DNA from 3 places in the Desulfotomaculum defluvii genome. Region 3 is predicted to be linked to each of the others. Evidence: riboswitches for the same ligand, from Rfam matches in the RefSeq annotation. Region 3 holds a riboswitch; each other region holds the start of a gene.

Region 1 (5,735 bases), on a different contig from region 3:
GATCTGATGCCTTTATTATTCAACCTACATGTACACCAGTAAACGAGAATTTAATGGAATTACTAATCATGGCTGATGCACTCCGCCGAGCCTCTGCCCGACGCATCACAGCTGTAATTCCTTATTATGGTTACGCCCGTCAGGATCGTAAAACCCGTGCCAGAGACCCCATCACAGCTAAACTTGTTGCTAATATTGTATCAGCCAGTGGTTGTCGCCGGGTGATAACCATGGATTTACATGCGGGTCAGATTCAGGGTTTCTTTGATATTCCTGTGGATCATCTGCCTGCTGTACCTATCTTGGCGGAATACTTTCAACAAACACAGGACCCTGAAAATGTAGTTGTGGTTTCACCTGATATTGGTGGGGTTACCCGTGCTAGAGATTTGGCTGAGCGAATTGGATCACCCTTGGCTATTATTGACAAACGTCGCCCGGAACCCAATGTAGCCGAAGTTACCAATGTTATTGGCAATATTAAAGGGAAAACTGTTATTATGATTGACGATATTATCGATACTGCTGGAACCATCACAAAGGGAGCGGCTGCGCTAATGGATCGTGGTGCCAAAGAAATCTATGTTTGCTGTACCCATGCAGTACTTTCTGGTCCGGCCATACAGCGGTTAGAAGAGTCTGTTATTAAAGAAGTGATTATCACAAATACCATACCATTACCTCCGGAAAAAATGATTAATAAAATTAAAGTGTTATCTGTGGCTCCATTACTTGGTGAGGCAATTATACGCATCCACGAAGACCTTTCGGTTAGCAAGCTATTCTCTTAATAAGAGATAGATTTGCCATCAGCTTTTAGCTGTAAGTTATCGCTAATGGTTGGTAGGTGGCCTTGGGCCATGAGCCATGGGCCTTGGGCTTTTTTGCCTGTTCTGTTTAGGGGTCTCTTGCTCATGGCACACTGCATTTTCATATTTTGTGTAGGTCAAAGGGGTTTTATAAAAGAAATGCGACGTGGAGGACTGTTCCCCCTGTCGCATTTTTTATATATCTACCAGTGCCCATGCCAATTCTCATAAAAGTCAATGCCGGTTTCATCTTCTTGTTCCTCTGGTGACCCCCAACCAACGATACCAGTTTTAAGCATGTCCGGGCGGGACTCTTCCAGGTTATACATAGCACTCACCTCCTTCTGGTTGAATAATATATTTTGATGATTATCGTATGGTTATGCAGACTAACTAAGTTGTCTGGTCAAAGCAAAAGACCCATAAGTGTAACCAGCACAAAAAGCCTATGGCCTTTTCCAAAGGTGATTTAGCTGACGGCTGATGACTATTCCTTTTTACCAAAAAAAAATAGTTGACAATATAACTTGGCCTTGCTAAACTAAACAGTATCTTAAATTAAACAAACCAATTAAATATGCGCTCTTATCCCGAGAGGTGGAGGGACTGGCCCTATGAAACCCAGCAACCGTCCGGTAGAACCCGGACAGGTGCTAATTCCTGCAGAAGATTTTCTTCTGACAGATAAGAGGTGAGCTATGACCGTGATATGGGAATAAGCCTCTTCTGTTAAGAAGGGGCTTGTTTATTTTATTATGGACTGGAAGAGCGCGCAGAAGGAGGATTTTTAAATGGCTGTTGAGAGAACCTATGCAGAAATTAATGCCCGTATCAAAGCGGGAAAGGCAGTGGTATTGACTGCTGAAGAAGTGATTGGAAAAGTGAGAGAGCAGGGACTGTCTAAAACGGCTGCAGAAGTTGATGTGGTAACTACTGGTACCTTTGGCCCCATGTGTTCTTCTGGTGCGTTTTTGAATTTTGGACATTCTTCTCCTCGGATTAGAATGACTAAAGTATCTCTAAATAATGTTCCTGCCTATACTGGCATAGCTGCAGTGGATGCATTTATCGGCGCCACGGAAATTCCCGAAGAGGATCCGGCAAATGGAGATTTTCCAGGGGATTTTCGCTACGGTGGGGGTCATGTTATAGAGGATTTGGTAGCAGGAAAGCAAATAAAGCTGAAAGCTTTATCCTACGGTACTGATTGTTACCCCAGAAAAGAAATAGAAACAACCCTTACCTTGAATGAGATAAATGAGGCTATTTTATTTAACCCTCGCAATGGTTATCAAAACTATAACTGTGCCGTTAACCTAAGTGATAAAACTATCTATACCTATATGGGAACACTTAAACCCCGCTTAGGAAATGCCAACTATTCTACCTCTGGACAATTAAGTCCCCTGATGAAGGATCCTAATTTTGCTACCATAGGCGTAGGCACCAGAATCTTTCTGGGTGGGGGTGTAGGCTATGTGGTTTGGAATGGCACCCAGCATTTCCCCGGCTGGCTAAAGGACCAAGAGGGAAACGTGGTGGGCTCAGCAGGTGGGACACTTTCTGTTCTAGGTGACCTAAAGCAGATGAAAGCCCAGTGGCTAAGGGGAACCAGTTTCCGAGGTTATGGTGCTACTCTAACCGTAGGGTTAGGAATACCTATTCCTATACTTAACGAAGAAATACTACGTTATGCTGCATTATCAGATGAGGAACTGCATGCTCCGGTAGTTGATTACAGTGATGCTTACCCGAATCGGGTTGGTGGGAATTTAGGTTTAGTCAGCTATGCCCAATTAAAATCAGGGAAAATTACTATAAATGGTAAAGAAATCCCTACGGCACCCCTATCTAGTTACCCAAAAGCTAGGGAAATCGCTAATCAGTTAAAGAACTGGATTGAAAAAGGAGACTTTTTATTGGGTGAACCAGTACAGCTTCTACCTGGCCCTGCAGCAGGTTTAACGGGTAAGACATTAGATATTAAGTAATGGAAGGAGTGTCGGTAAATGGCACCTCATAAAATTGTTTTGCGTTTCACTTCATCAACATCTGATCAACCTATTATCTATCACTTAGTAAAGGACTATGATTTGGTGGTAAATATTGTCAAGGCACAAATTAATCCTCACCTAGAAGGGACTTTAGTTTTAGACCTTTGGGGGGAGAAATATGAGGAAGGTATAGAGTATCTAAGGAATCAGGGTATCTCTGTACATCCCCTTACTCAGGAAGTAGTCCGCAATAACGATCGTTGCACCAGTTGTGGGGCTTGCACAGGGCATTGCCCCGCGGGAGCTCTATATATAGAACGTCCTTCCATGGAAGTGCAGTTTGATGGAGACAAGTGTGTATTGTGCTTACAATGCTTAAAGGTTTGCCCGGTTCGAGCGATGGAGGTACGAATATAGAATGGATTATATCGAGCGCACCTATCGTGATTTGCATCGTCAAGGAGATTTGATACATTTCCAGGTGGGAGTTAAAGAAACAGATCTAGATATTGGTGTGCGGCGGGATCGTTTTACTCCCGAACTGGTAAGCTGGGTGGAGAAATTAATTAAAGAGCAACGGTCACTGTTGGAAGAATATATTAATAGGGACACTGTTTTTCCAACCACCCTAAATCCCCACAAAGTTTTGCCAGGTGCCCCGGATATCGCCATAGAAATGGCTGAAGCTGGTCAATTGGCTGGTGTGGGGCCCATGGCTGCGGTGGCGGGTGCTTTTTCTCAAGTAGTGGGAAAAGCTTTGAGTCGGCGTTCCCGTGATGTGATAGTGGAAAATGGAGGAGATATTTTTATTAAAACTTCCTGTGCACGAAAGGTAGGAATCTTTGCCGGAACCTCCCCCTTTAGTAATAAAATTGCACTGGAAATTCAACCGTGGCAGAGCCCATTGGGTATTTGCACGTCATCCGGTACGGTAGGTCATTCCCTAAGTTTTGGTAAGTCTGATGCAGTGATCATTCTTTCTTCCTCACCCATTTTGGCTGATGCAGTGGCCACTGCCGCTGGCAATTTTGTGCAGGTAGAAGAAGATGTACAAAGGGCGGTGGACTATGCTGCTTCCATAAAGGGGATAACTGGTGCTGTGGCCATTAAAGGAGAGAAGATGGCTGTTTGGGGCCAAATTAAGTTGGTTCCCATGGGTTAGGAGCATCTTTATTTTAATGCAAGAAAAATGCAAGACTTTTGTCATGGTAAATTCCCCCAGCGTAACTTACAATGGGTTAAGATAATAACGCAAAAGGGGGAAATGATTTTGCATTTAACTATTAATGATATTTTAGATGTAGCCATTAAATCTGAGGAAAGCAGCTATAAATTTTACAGTGAAATGGCAGGCAAGGCGAAGCTTGTAGAAACTGAGAAGATTTTAAAAAGATTAGCCCAGGATGAAAAGGACCATTTGGATTACCTTCTCTGGCTAAAATCTGGTGAACCGATCAATGAAGAAGTATATTTTGATGGCTTCGAAGAGGCCGGGGAGCTAAACCCCGACATGACACCCGAGGAAGTACTGACCATTGCCACGCAACGTGAAGATGCAGCAGCTAAAATGTATAATCAAATGGCAGATATTTTTAAGGCCCAACAGGATAAAAAATTTATCTTTGAACGTATGGCTAGGGAAGAGGAACACCACCGTGCAGCTGTGGCAAAACTAATGGAAGAGTTGTAAAAAGGTCAGTGTCGCAAAACTACTTTTCAGTAGCTAGCGACACTGCTTTTTTGCTGTTAGCTATTTGCTTTTAGCCTTAGGTTTTTAATGATACCTAATGCTTAAAAGTAAGTGACCCCATACTAATCGGTTTTTTCTTCCTTTTCTTTGCTTAACTTTTCAGAAACCAAAGGTGATTCTTCTATTACCAAAGGTTCCTCGGTAGCTTCCTTTTCGTCCTCGGGTTCCTTCTCTTCACGGGGTAAAGCACCTGGAGGTAATTCATGGACTTCAACAAAATCTTCAACTTGTTCTGCCCTACTTAAGTCATCGGTTTGACGGGGAAGTGAGCCTGGTGGCAAATCTGCAATAATAACTTCATCCTGAATAGACTCTCTGGTTTGTAATTTTTCTTCCTCTTTCCTTAGAGCTCCTAAAGGTAAATCTTGAACCGTAACCTCGTCTTCAATATAGTCATCATTACCTTTTTTCTTAACCCTATCTCTTAGGCTTTCTCCTAGATCTTTGGTTTTACTTTCTATTTCTTCCACTGTTTTACTGCTGATTTCTTTGGTTATATTGCCGATTTCCTTTGTTTTTTGCAAAGTGCTTTCCCAGATATGATTTGTACTATCCTTTAGCTGTTTAACTGTTTCTTGCAGACCGCCATCAACTTTGATCAGATTATCTAGGGCATCCACCGATGTTACAACTAGTTCTTTACCAATGGTTTTAATAAACGATACTTCCAAAAAGGACTTGCCTTTAATCAAGCTATTTAAGAAGCTGCCGCTAATTTCTAAACCAACAATTTGACCGGTGATTTCATCAATAAAGAATTCATCTACTTCACCAAGGTCGGAACCATTTTCTACAATAACCTTGCATCCAATAATGTTAACTTTTTCTTTGAAAAGCTTTAAAATGTCTGGTAAACTAGTACCTTTTTCAACAACCGCTCCCTGATCAATGGTAATGGCGTCGGCTCCAACGCTACGAACTTTACTATACGGGGCAAACTTTTGATCTTTAAACCAACCTTTTTGCTCTATGATTAGGGCGGCTATTCTTTGCTCAACCGGATCTACCACTAACCCTTTGACTGTGCCCATTTCTTGGCCTTCGGCAAGACTGATGATAGGCATACCAATAAATTTTTTGCTCTTGCGCATGTATAAGGCCCCCCCTTTAAATCAAAACTTATTATATTCATCTTTATGCCCAGATGTTGTTTGATATGACCAATAATAGGGAATAATAGAT
Region 2 (5,735 bases), on a different contig from region 3:
GGTTAAGACGCTCGCCAATGGCTACTGGTATTCCTTGGGGATCAATTGTCACTGTTTTAACCCGGCTGGCTACCCTTAAACCAAATTTTTTATAACGGGTCTTAAGCTCCATATGCTTAACTTGGCGTGAGATCTCCTTTATATGGTCAGGTGTTGTCCCACAGCAACCACCTAGTATAGATGCACCGTAGGTTACAAAACGTTGGGCATATTGGGCCATAGTCTCTGCAGTCTCCCGAAAAACCGTATTACCGTCGATAATTTCCGGCATACCGGCATTAGGTGATACTAATATAGGAAGATTGGTGCTTTCTGTAAGTTTTTTTACCACATCTTCCAATTGACTTGGTCCCACAGAACAATTCACCCCAATGGCAGCCACACCAAGTCTTTCAGCCACGACGGCGGCAGTTTCCGGATCCGTTCCGGTAAAGGTGCGGCCAGTTTCATCAAAGGTAAAGCTGGCCACCACTGGTACATTACCAGCATCGGCAGCAGCAATAAGGGCTGCACGCATTTCACCTATATCGCCAAAGGTTTCGAAGAGAATTAAATCTACACCGGCTTCTACCATAGCAACACATTGTTCATAAAATTGCTCATAGGCTTGATCAAAGGTCATGGTTCCCAGGGGTTGTAAAAACTTACCCAGTGGACCCACCGAGCCAGCTACCATTGCTCCATATTGACCGGCCACTTCCTTGGCTAGGGTCACTGACCGGTGATTAATATCTTTTACTTTATCTGCCAGGTTATAGTCTGCCAATTTTAAGCCAATGGCTCCAAAGGTATTGGTAGTGATAATGTCTGCCCCTGCTTCTAAATATAGTTTATGTATTTCTTTAATGGCTTCAGGGTGGCTAAGATTCCATTCCTCAGGACACCATCCACCTGGTAGACCCCTCTGTTGCAACAAGGTCCCCATGGCGCCATCAATAATTAAAATTTCTTTTTTTACTCTTTCTCTAAAAGACAATTTCCTTTCTCTCCTTCCATCCTAGCTACGATACAAACAGTTAGTTTTTTGGCATAAATCACATTTACTATTTATTTTAAAGGGCTTTGAACCCCAACCGACAACAAAACAAAGGGATTTTGATGGGTTCATCTGGTAAAAGTCATTGCAGGTTATTTTTATCTGAAGGGCATCGGCCAATTCTAGCATGTCTGGCAAATACTCCATAGGTACACCACGATAACCAGGACCCAGCTTTGGCGTGGGGTATAGCCCCTTTAACCGCATCTGACTGGCAGCCAATCCAATTACTTGTTCGGCAACCGCTTCTACCGCAACAGTTCCTACAGCATCCATAATAACTCCCCGGGTTGTTTCTCCTCTACGAAACAACAGTGTTGCTTCCTGTTCAATAGCTTCCCCAACTGTTACTGCCACCACGCTAACAGCGCTAACTTTTTTTAGAACAGGATCTCTAATTTCAAGACTATCCCCAAGGGTAATCTTGCCCTTATCGAAACAGAAGGGTATTTGATTTATTACCGCCGTAGGTGTAATAAATATTTTAGCTTCTTGAATGATATCATTGATTTGCCTTAGCAGTTGTGGTGTTTGATTACTTACATTTTTTATACCCAGATATTGAAGAACTTTATTTGGTGGTATGTTTAATGGTATTTGAGGTAGCAGCATATTATCCTCCAACAAGGTCTCTTTTAAGCTAAAAAAACGCCCACTAAGGGCGTAAATGGTAATAGAAATTCCATCGCACCCTTATCTTTCAAGAACTAATTAATTCCTGCAGGAGTTGGCACCGCCGCCATACAATGGCCGGTTGCCGGGTTTCATAGGGCCAGTCCCTCCACCACTCTTGATAAGTGCAAAGAATATATTTTATTATTGGTAATGTACAACAAACCACACTTCTTCGTCAAGAGAATCTTAGAAAAACTTGTCCGGCTGGGTTTTAAGTGCCCTTTAGGGTATCGTCAGCTTAGTTTTTCTTATACTTTCGCCGCAGCTTCTCCGGCTACATAGCCTGTACTAAAGGCCACCTGCATATTAAAACCACCTGTCTGTGCATCCACATCCAGAATTTCTCCGGCAAAGAAAAGCCCTTTGATCAGCTTAGATTCCATAGTTCGCGGATTAATCTCCTTTACCTTAATTCCTCCAGCAGTTATGGTGGCTTCTTGGATTGGTCTGGTGCCAGTTATATGAATTGGCAGGCCCTTACATATAGAAGCAAGGTTGCTTATTTCAGTGCCATTTACCTGATTTGCCGGGCGTTCTGAGGAAATATCAGCCAATTGCAGTAAAACCTTGGCCAATCTTTCTGGGATCATTTCGGATAAAATGTTTTTTACGGAACGCTTACCCGCTTCCCCCATGCTTTTAAGTAGTTTTAGTTCCAAATCTGATAAAGAGTATCCGGAAAACAAATCAATTTTTCCTTGCACTAGGGCATTGGTATTCCTCTGACCTTCCTTTGCCACCACCCGACTTACCCGCAGAGCACCAGGACCTGAAAGACCCCAGTGGGTTACAATCAAATCTCCAACTTCCGAAGCCAATATTTTACCCTTCTGATTGTAAAGGGTGATAGTTGTATCCTTTAGTGAGATGCCCTGCACCTCCCGGTTGAGAATCCACTGATCATTACAGGTAATGGAGACAGCTGCGGGAAACAACGGTGTAACCTGGTGTCCCACCTCTCGAGCTAGCTTGTAACCCTCCCCAGTGCTACCGGTGGCAGGATAGGAAAGTCCGCCAGTTGCTACCACCACTGCCTTTGCCAGTATTACTTGCCCATTTACTCTGACACCTTGGCAGATTTGATCCTCCACCAACAGTGAATCTACCTTGTTACCATAACTTATTTTAACGCCTGATTGTTGCAGATATTTGACTAGGGCTTGGACTACGTCAGATGCCCTGTTGCTAACAGGAAAAACTCTTCCTTTTTCTTCTATTTTAGTCTTTATCCCAAGGGCACGTAAAAAATCCCTTAAATCACTCCCAGAAAATTGATGTAAAGCACTGTAGACAAATTTGCCATTGCCAGGAATATTGGCAATCATTTCATCAATGTCAGCACTATTGGTCAGGTTGCAGCGTCCTCCACCTGTTATCAGCATCTTTCTGCCCAGAGATTCGTTTTTCTCCACCAGCTGCACCCTTGCCCCCAGCGCTGCTGCCCGGGCTGCGGCCATCATGCCAGCAGGCCCTCCCCCGGTCACCACTACATCCCATTTTTGTTGCAAAGGAATCGACTCCCAGTTTCAATGTTTATACTTAATTGTTTATATTTTAACGCAAGTTAGGGGAAAAGCATACTAACAGCATATACAACTGCCATGGGCCATGTGCCTTGGGCCTTGAGCTAAAGAACCTACGGCAAACACCCAAAAAAGCCCATTGCCCATTGCCCATGGCCCAAGGCTCATGGTTTATACTAAAAACTAAAAGAGCAACCCTATAGGGGCTGCCCATTTACATAAAACTAAATATTACACGTTAAACCTAAAATTAATTATGTCCCCATCCTGCACAAGGTATTCCTTGCCTTCTAAGCGCAGCAGACCTTTATCCCTTGCTTTGGCCATTGAACCAGTGGCAGACAGGTCTTCGAAGGCAATAACCTCTGCCCGGATAAAGCCCCGTTCAATATCAGAGTGAATCTTGCCTGCTGCCCTTTTGGCATCGGTGTTGCGCTTTATGGTCCAAGCTCGAACTTCATCTTCACCAGCTGTGAGGAAGGAGATTAAACCCAGATAGTCATAGACAGCTCTGGCCAAACGATCTATGCCCAGTTCGCTGATACCTAAGTCTTCCATAAAAAGTTCTCGATCTTCAGCCGGTAATTGACTGATTTCCATTTCTATACGTCCACAAATTTCTAGTACAGCTATTCCCTTCTCTGCAGCGTATTTTTCTACCTTGTCTTTACCTGGATAAGTTCCCTCTCGATACTGATCTTCATCAATGTTGATGACCAGCATCATTGGTTTCTCTGTCAGGAAGGCGTAGTTTCTTAAAGTAGCCTTTTCCTCATCGGTTAGGCCCAATTGGCTGATAGGTTTTTCCTCTTCCAAGGCTTGTAGACATTTCTTCAGAACCTCTAGTTCAAAGGCATTTTCCTTAGTGATTTTTTTACCAGACTGGATTCTTTCAATTCTTTTTTCAACTAGATCCATGTCAGCCAAGAGGATTTCAACGGCAATGGTTTCTATATCCCGCATGGGATTAATATCATCTTCCACATGGGGAACGTCAGAATTCTCAAAGGCCCTTACCACATGCACCAATAGGTCAGCATTACGGATAGCACTGAGGAATTGGTTGCCGACACCCTTTCCTTCGCTGGCCCCCCGGACCAAACCTGGTACTTCGCTAAATTGAATTTGTGCATAGGTAGTTTTTCGTGGTTTGTACATGTTCACTAAAAAATCAATTCTCTTGTCTGGTACCTTTGCCGATGCTGTAATGGTTTCAGTTTTACCACTTAAAAAGTTTGATATCTCTTGATTAGAATTGGTCAATAAATTAAATATTGTGGTTTTTCCCACCATTGGCAGCCCAATAATACCAGTGGTTAGATTAGTTGACACATTCATCACCTCTGTTGTACGAATTTTACCATATCTTAGCTGGCTTGACTACAATTCGTTATATTGTATATATTTATCTAGATTGTAAGCGGGTGATACGAGTATGAATGTAAGAAACAACCAGTTAGGTATATATTGGCCTAATTTAAATGTTTTCAACCAATTGAACAAACTTCATAAAGCTGCTAATCCTTTCCCGTCCTTATTAGCCCAGTTGGTTGATCAAACTATAGGCTTCTTCTGCAGTTTTCTAATTCTTAATTGCCTGTTTCATTCTGCATACGTAGTCGACAACGTGGGGCACACAGTCCACACCATATTGCTCCACAATTTTCACAATGGCACTTCCTACAATTACACCATCGGCAAATTCAGCCATCCTGGCAGCTTGTTCCGGTGTAGAGATACCGAAACCAATTGCGCAAGGAATAGCCTTTACCTCTTTGACTAATTTGATCATTTCTTCCACATCATTACCTATCTCTTGTCGCACCCCGGTCACTCCCATGGATGATACACAATAAATAAATCCCTGGGCCTCACTGGCAATCATACGTATACGATTATTGGAGGTTGGTGCTATCATTGAAATCAAATTAATGTTGTATTTAGAGCAATAGGGCAGCAGTTCATCCCTTTCTTCATATGGCACATCAGGGACAATCACTGCATCGATTCCGACATCTTGACAATTTTTCATAAATTTGTCAGTACCATAAGTAACAATGGGATTTACATAGGTCATAAAGGCCATGGGAACATTACATGATTTGCGAATACTTCGCATCATATCAAATACTTTATCCGTTGTTGCTCCACCCAAAAGAGCACGATTATCCGCATCCTGTATAACCTGCCCCTCTGCAATGGGATCTGAAAAGGGGATACCTAGCTCAATCAAGTCTGCACCAGACTCCGCCATCTGGAGTACTAATTGTTCAGTTATTTCCATTGAGGGGTCACCTGCAGTGATAAAGGGAATAAAGGCCTTCCCATTGGCAAATACGTGTTGTAACTTATTCATAAATTTGCACCCCCTTGTAACGGGCTATGGCCGCAACATCTTTATCGCCCCTGCCAGAAAGGCAAATGACCATGCTTTGATCTTTACTCATAATGGGGGCAAGTTTTTTCGCATAGGCAACTGCGTGAGCACTCTCAATGGCAGG
Region 3 (5,735 bases):
CACCCGGGGCTGCCAAAAATGCCATTACCGTGGGATCCACCGAAGGGATTCGTAATGTGGATACAACTTCAGACAACCCCGATCAGGTAGCTGGTTTTAGCAGCCGGGGTACCCTGGATGGGCGCATAAAACCGGAAGTTTTGGCACCAGGAACCTGGATCTTATCCACCAAAAAAAGCCAAATCGGTCAAGAGGATAACTATATTGGCATCTATAACCAAAACTATGGCTATATGAGTGGGACAAGTATGTCCACTGCCCTAACGGCTGGTTCCCTAGCCCTATTAAGGCAATACCTAGTAGAGCAGGGTGAAACACCCAGTGCCGCCAGGATCAAGGCACTACTCATCTTTGGTACCCGTTGGCTCCAGGGAGTTTCAGCCAACAATCAAGGCTTTGGCAGAGTGGATATCGAGAGGTCTTTGATATCGCTGGAAAAGAGCAATCTCCAGCACCTAGATAATAAAGGGCTAAGCACCGGAGAAAAAATGACCTATAATTTTAGCGGCAACGGCAAACCCTTTAAAGCGGTATTAGCCTATACCGATTATCCTAAAACCCCTGGCCTAGGTAAGGATCTAGTTAATGACCTTGATTTAAAAATCATTGGGCCAGATGGCAAGGAAATTTATTGGGGTAATGGTTATCTAAATGGGGATCGATTAAATAATACAGAAGAGATTATTATAGAAGAAACCCAAAAGGGTGCAACCTATACGCTGGAAGTCACTGCCTACAATGTTTCCCAAGGACCACAACCCTTTGCATTAGTTTACGGTACCCAGCCCTCCCAGGGAACCATTAAAGAAATAAAGGATAGGCAACTAACCTTTACTGATGGCAAAACCATAACGGTAAACTCTCAAACTACCATACGACTGGTGGGTGGAGATAACCAGAAAATTGCCCAAGTGGAGGATATCCCCCCGGGGGCCACATGTTACCTAACCTATAATGAATTAGGTCAAGTTAACCATATTGATGCGATCTATACCACCTTAGACAGTAAAATCCAGTCCAAAGATGGTAATAAGCAACTGGTTTTATATGATGGGACCCGCTGGAACCTTGCTGTTGAAGCTAAAATCTATGTGGGGGAACATGAAATTCAATGGACAGAATTACCTCTTGAGGCAGAGGTACAGCTTACTGTTAACCCGGTTGATGGGGAAATATGGCGAATCGAGATTAAAGAGTTACCCAAGGATTCACCCTATTTAAACACACCTCTATCGGATCAGGAGGTCAGGTCAGCCATAGCAGCATCACAAAATACTGGTAAAGTGACCCTGACTGCCCCCGTTGATAATGATAATAAAGAGGGGAAGCCTGTTACCCTAGCCTTTGGGGCTGGGGTAGCGGCAGAACTTGTTGAGAATGGTCGGCCTGTACAAATGAAATTCCCTGGCCTGCTGGTGGAAGTACCTTTTACAGAATTTAAAAGGCTGGCAATGGATCAAAAGGGCGCGCAGCTGCAGGTCAAGGTAGCTTGGCGATCTACGGCAGAACAGTCCTTAGCTGCCCAGGATTCCCATATGTATCTAAGGGTGGTGGGAAAACTGGTGGAGGTAAATTCAGCCATTGTCTGGCCCGATGGCAGCCAATTAACCCTCAGCAATTTCTTAAACCCAGTGAAATTTACGATTACTTCACCCATTGGTGCCACTGCCGGTTTAGATATCCAGAAAATCGGGTCTTACCGTTTTAATGAAATGCTGCGTTATTGGGAATTCATTAGCAGCGACTATAATCCGGATACCGGACAATCAGTTTTCAATACCAATCGATCAGGATCCTTTGCCATACTGGAAGCTAGCCGGCTGTTCACTGATATTGCAAAGCACTGGGCTAAGAATAATATTGAAATTATGGCTGCCCGTCATGTGGTACGGGGTTTAACCCCTGAAACCTTTGGGCCCAACGAAACTGTAACCAGGGGTCAATTTACCGTCATGTTGGTTCGTGCCCTGGGCTTAACGGAGAGTGCCGGAGGAGTAAAATTTAAAGATGTTCCGCCCAACTACTGGTGTGCCGATGCCGTTGGTACTGCCGTAAAGATGGGATTGGTAGCAGGCTACAGTGCCGAAATATTTGGACCCAATGACCCCATTACCCGGGAACAAATGGCAACCATACTGGTCAGGGCCCTTCGCTTTAACAACCAGAAACCTTTACCAAGTGGTGGGACCTCCTTGGAGCAGTTTATAGATGGAAGTACCATCGCTTCCTGGGCCAGGAATTCTGTTTCCATCATTGTCCAAGAGGGTATCATGCGAGGCCAGGATGGAGGCAAATTTGCCCCCAAGGCTCTTACCACCAGGGCCGAAGCAGCTACTGTGATGGTGAGGTTGCTAGACTATGGGGCGAATAATAAGTAAGCCATAGCCATGAGCCATTAGTTTAAAGCTAAAAGCTATACGAAGAAAGGCTTCATTTTCATATGGAAGCCTTTCTTTTTTTCTTCACCTTGTCGAAGGGTGCAGGATATGGGGAGGGTAGGTAGAATATACTAACCTTGTTGTATTAACGAATGCAGGAGGTTAAAAAATTGTCCACTGGAAAGATGATTGTCCGGGCCACCTTGGTGGTGGCTATTATTAATCTGCTCTCACGTATTTTGGGCTTTGTTCGGGAGCAGGTAATTGCCTACATGTTTGGTGCCACCAACGTTACTGATGCCTACGTAGTGGCTTACAATATCCCCAATGCTGTTTTTGCCATTGTTATTGGTGCGCTGGCAACTGTGGTAGTGCCAGTGTTCAGTGAGTATGCAGCCAAAGGTCAAAGGGAAGAGGCTTGGCGTCTCTTTAATACTGTGATTACCATGGTTATTATCATTTTCACCTTAGTCACCATCGCGGGTATTTTTGCTGCGCCTCTGTTGGTTAAGTTAACTGCCCCGGGTTTAAGTACTGAAACTGCCAGTTTAGCCAGCCGTTTAACGGTGATAATGTTACCAATTCTCGTATTTTACGGTCTATCCACCGTCTTCCAAGGGTTACTCAATGCCAATCAGGTTTTTGGTATTCCAGCCCTTAGCGTAAGTGTTACTAATTTGACCATCATTATCTCAGCCCTAACCCTGGGTGGTATTTATGGTGTCGACGGGCTGGCAGCTGGTACTGTTGTAGGTTTTGTGCTGGCGGCTCTGATGCAGGTGCCAAAGCTGAAAAAGGTAGGTTTTAAGTTTCATTTTACCCTGGACCGTCATCATCCCGGTGTCAAGAAGGTTCTTTACTTGGTTATGCCGGTAGCCATCGGGACCTCCCTCAATCAGATATACCTGATTATTGACCGGGTCTTAGCCTCGGGCTTAGCAGAGGGAAGTATTTCAGCCTTAAACTATGCCAATAGAATAATTCTCATGCCCATTACTTTTTTTGTCCTAGCCATTGGTACAGCATTTTATCCAACCATTACCACCTTGGCGGCCCAAGGGAAGAGAGAAGAACTGGCCGATACGGTGCTGCGGGCTATCAGAATGGTAATCCTCTTTGCCTTACCTGCCGGTGTGGGCCTGATGGTATTAGCCACGCCTATTATTAAACTGCTTTTCGAACATGGCCAATTTGGTGCCCGGGCCACAGAAATGACAGCTATTGCCCTATTTTTCTATGCCATAGGCTTAGTTGGGCAGGCAGCCAATATTATTTTGACTAGGGCCTTTTACGCCCAACAGGATACAAGAACACCAGTTAAATTAATGGCTGTAACCGTGGTGGTGAACTTGGTCTTTAGTCTACTGCTTATTGGCCCTTTAAAGCACGGTGGTTTGGCTCTGGCTAACTCCATTGCATCTTTAATCAACACCATTATGTTGACCTGGTTTCTCAATAAAAGGATTCCTGGCATGTGGAATGCAAGTGCCATGACCTTTCTTTTACAAACAGCCTTGGCCACCACCAGCATGGCGGCTGTTGCCTGGGGTGTGAATGCCACTGGAGCTGGTTTCTTTGCTGCTTATGGTACACTGGGACTTGCAGTCCAAGTGGGAGTAAGTATCTCAACAGCCTTATTAGCCTTTATCCTTGCTGTTTTCCTACTTCGCATGGAAGAAGCCAAAATGATAACTGAGTATGCAGGGAAATTTCTTCGCAAGTTACACCCTTCCAAGGGTTAGCCTAACGCACCAATGCACCTCCCAGAGCATAGCATGGGTTTAGGAGGTGCAAGATATGATTAAAGCAACTCAACTGTCGGCCAAAGATATCGTTAATCTAAACGATGGGGCAAAGCTAGGTCCGGTGAAGGATTTACATATTGATCCCGAAACAGGCAGCGTAGTGGCCATAGTGCTTGAGGCACCCCGGCGTTATTTTGGCCTGATTCGGTCTGGGCGAGATATGGTCATTCCCTGGAATCTAGTAAAAAAATTTGGTATCGATACAGTGCTGGTGGATTTACAGCCTATGGATCGATCTTATTACGAAGAATAAGAGAATTTGTTTGACACAAAGTTCCTCCTTTGCTAAAATTAATCTGGCAATTTTGCTTGTTGTTCTGTGCTCATCAAGAGAGGTGGAGGGACTGGCCCGATGAAACCCGGCAACCTCACGTAAGGTGCCAAGTCCTGCAGGAGTTTATTCCTGACAGATGAGGTCATTGAGGGAAGGCTGGGAAAAAATAACCTCTCCATTTAGGAGAGGTTTGTTTATTTTTGATGGGAGCGGGAAAAGTTAATAGAGGGAGGTAATCAATTGAGTAGAAAACTTTTTACTTCTGAATCTGTAACTGAAGGCCATCCAGATAAAGTGGCCGACCAAATTTCTGATGCCATATTAGACTCTATTTTGGCTAAAGACCCGATGGCTCGTGTAGCCTGTGAGACCTTTGTTACTACTGGTCTAGTACTGGTGGGAGGGGAAATTTCCTGCCAATGCTATGTAGATATCCCTAAGGTAGTTAGGGAGACCGTTTTGGAAATCGGCTATACCCGTGCTAAATACGGTTTTGACGGGGACACCTGTGCAGTGTTAACTGCCATTGATGAGCAGTCCCCTGATATTGCCATGGGTGTAGACAAGGCCTTGGAAGCTAAAACAGGTGAAATGACTGAGGCTGAAATTGAGGCCATTGGTGCTGGTGATCAAGGCATGATGTTCGGTTATGCCACCGATGAAACACCGGAATTAATGCCCCTGCCCATCTCCCTGGCCCATACAATGGCCCGCCGTCTAGCTGAGGCTCGTAAGTCCGGCTTACTAGATTATTTGCGTCCCGATGGTAAAACCCAAGTTACTGTGGAATACGAGGGCGATAAACCTGCCCATATTGACACAGTAGTAATTTCCACTCAACACCATCCGGAAGTTGACCTAGAGACCATTCGTCAGGATATGATAGAAAAGGTAGCCCTGCCCGTACTGCCGGCTGAATTAGTTGACGAAAAAACCCGTTTCTTGATTAACCCCACTGGCCGCTTTGTTATTGGTGGACCCCACGGTGATGCCGGTTTGACTGGACGCAAAATTATCGTTGATACCTATGGTGGTATGGCCCGTCACGGTGGTGGTGCCTTCTCCGGCAAAGATCCTACAAAGGTAGACCGTTCTGCTGCCTACGCTGCCCGATACGTGGCTAAAAACGTAGTGGCTGCTGGCCTAGCTAAGAGATGCGAAGTACAACTGGCCTACGCCATCGGCGTAGCCCATCCGGTTTCTGTAAGGGTTCAGACCTTTGGTACCGGTACTGTTAGTGATGAGGTTATTATCAACCTAATCAACAAAAACTTTGAC

The links. Region 3 has a riboswitch for S-adenosylmethionine ahead of metK (methionine adenosyltransferase). Riboswitches for the same ligand answer to the same signal wherever they lie in the genome.
Region 1: linked by a shared signal. The riboswitch ahead of ACYQ03_RS02350 (homocysteine biosynthesis protein) and the one ahead of metK (methionine adenosyltransferase) in region 3 are both predicted to bind S-adenosylmethionine.
Region 2: linked by a shared signal. The riboswitch ahead of ACYQ03_RS09180 (Vitamin B12 dependent methionine synthase activation subunit) and the one ahead of metK (methionine adenosyltransferase) in region 3 are both predicted to bind S-adenosylmethionine.

Annotation. Positions count from the first base shown of each region.
Region 1 is NZ_BAAHYV010000004.1:124,185-129,919, forward strand. Features, by position in the region: gene ACYQ03_RS02340 (ribose-phosphate diphosphokinase) at 1-791, shown strand, start outside; gene ACYQ03_RS02345 (hypothetical protein) at 1,013-1,138, opposite strand; SAM riboswitch class I at 1,392-1,500, shown strand; gene ACYQ03_RS02350 (homocysteine biosynthesis protein) at 1,601-2,800, shown strand; gene ACYQ03_RS02355 (NIL domain-containing protein) at 2,819-3,220, shown strand; gene ACYQ03_RS02360 (UPF0280 family protein) at 3,222-3,965, shown strand; gene ACYQ03_RS02365 (ferritin family protein) at 4,074-4,493, shown strand; gene ACYQ03_RS02370 (PRC-barrel domain-containing protein) at 4,616-5,644, opposite strand.
Region 2 is NZ_BAAHYV010000007.1:435,189-440,923, reverse strand. Features, by position in the region: gene ACYQ03_RS09185 (homocysteine S-methyltransferase family protein) at 1-976, opposite strand, end outside; gene ACYQ03_RS09180 (Vitamin B12 dependent methionine synthase activation subunit) at 998-1,648, opposite strand; SAM riboswitch class I at 1,727-1,836, opposite strand; gene ACYQ03_RS09175 (BaiN/RdsA family NAD(P)/FAD-dependent oxidoreductase) at 1,960-3,219, opposite strand; gene ychF (redox-regulated ATPase YchF) at 3,466-4,566, opposite strand; gene trpA (tryptophan synthase subunit alpha) at 4,817-5,590, opposite strand; gene trpB (tryptophan synthase subunit beta) at 5,583-5,735, opposite strand, start outside.
Region 3 is NZ_BAAHYV010000006.1:229,661-235,395, forward strand. Features, by position in the region: gene ACYQ03_RS03780 (S8 family serine peptidase) at 1-2,378, shown strand, start outside; gene murJ (murein biosynthesis integral membrane protein MurJ) at 2,549-4,120, shown strand; gene ACYQ03_RS03790 (YlmC/YmxH family sporulation protein) at 4,176-4,436, shown strand; SAM riboswitch class I at 4,504-4,600, shown strand; gene metK (methionine adenosyltransferase) at 4,698-5,735, shown strand, end outside.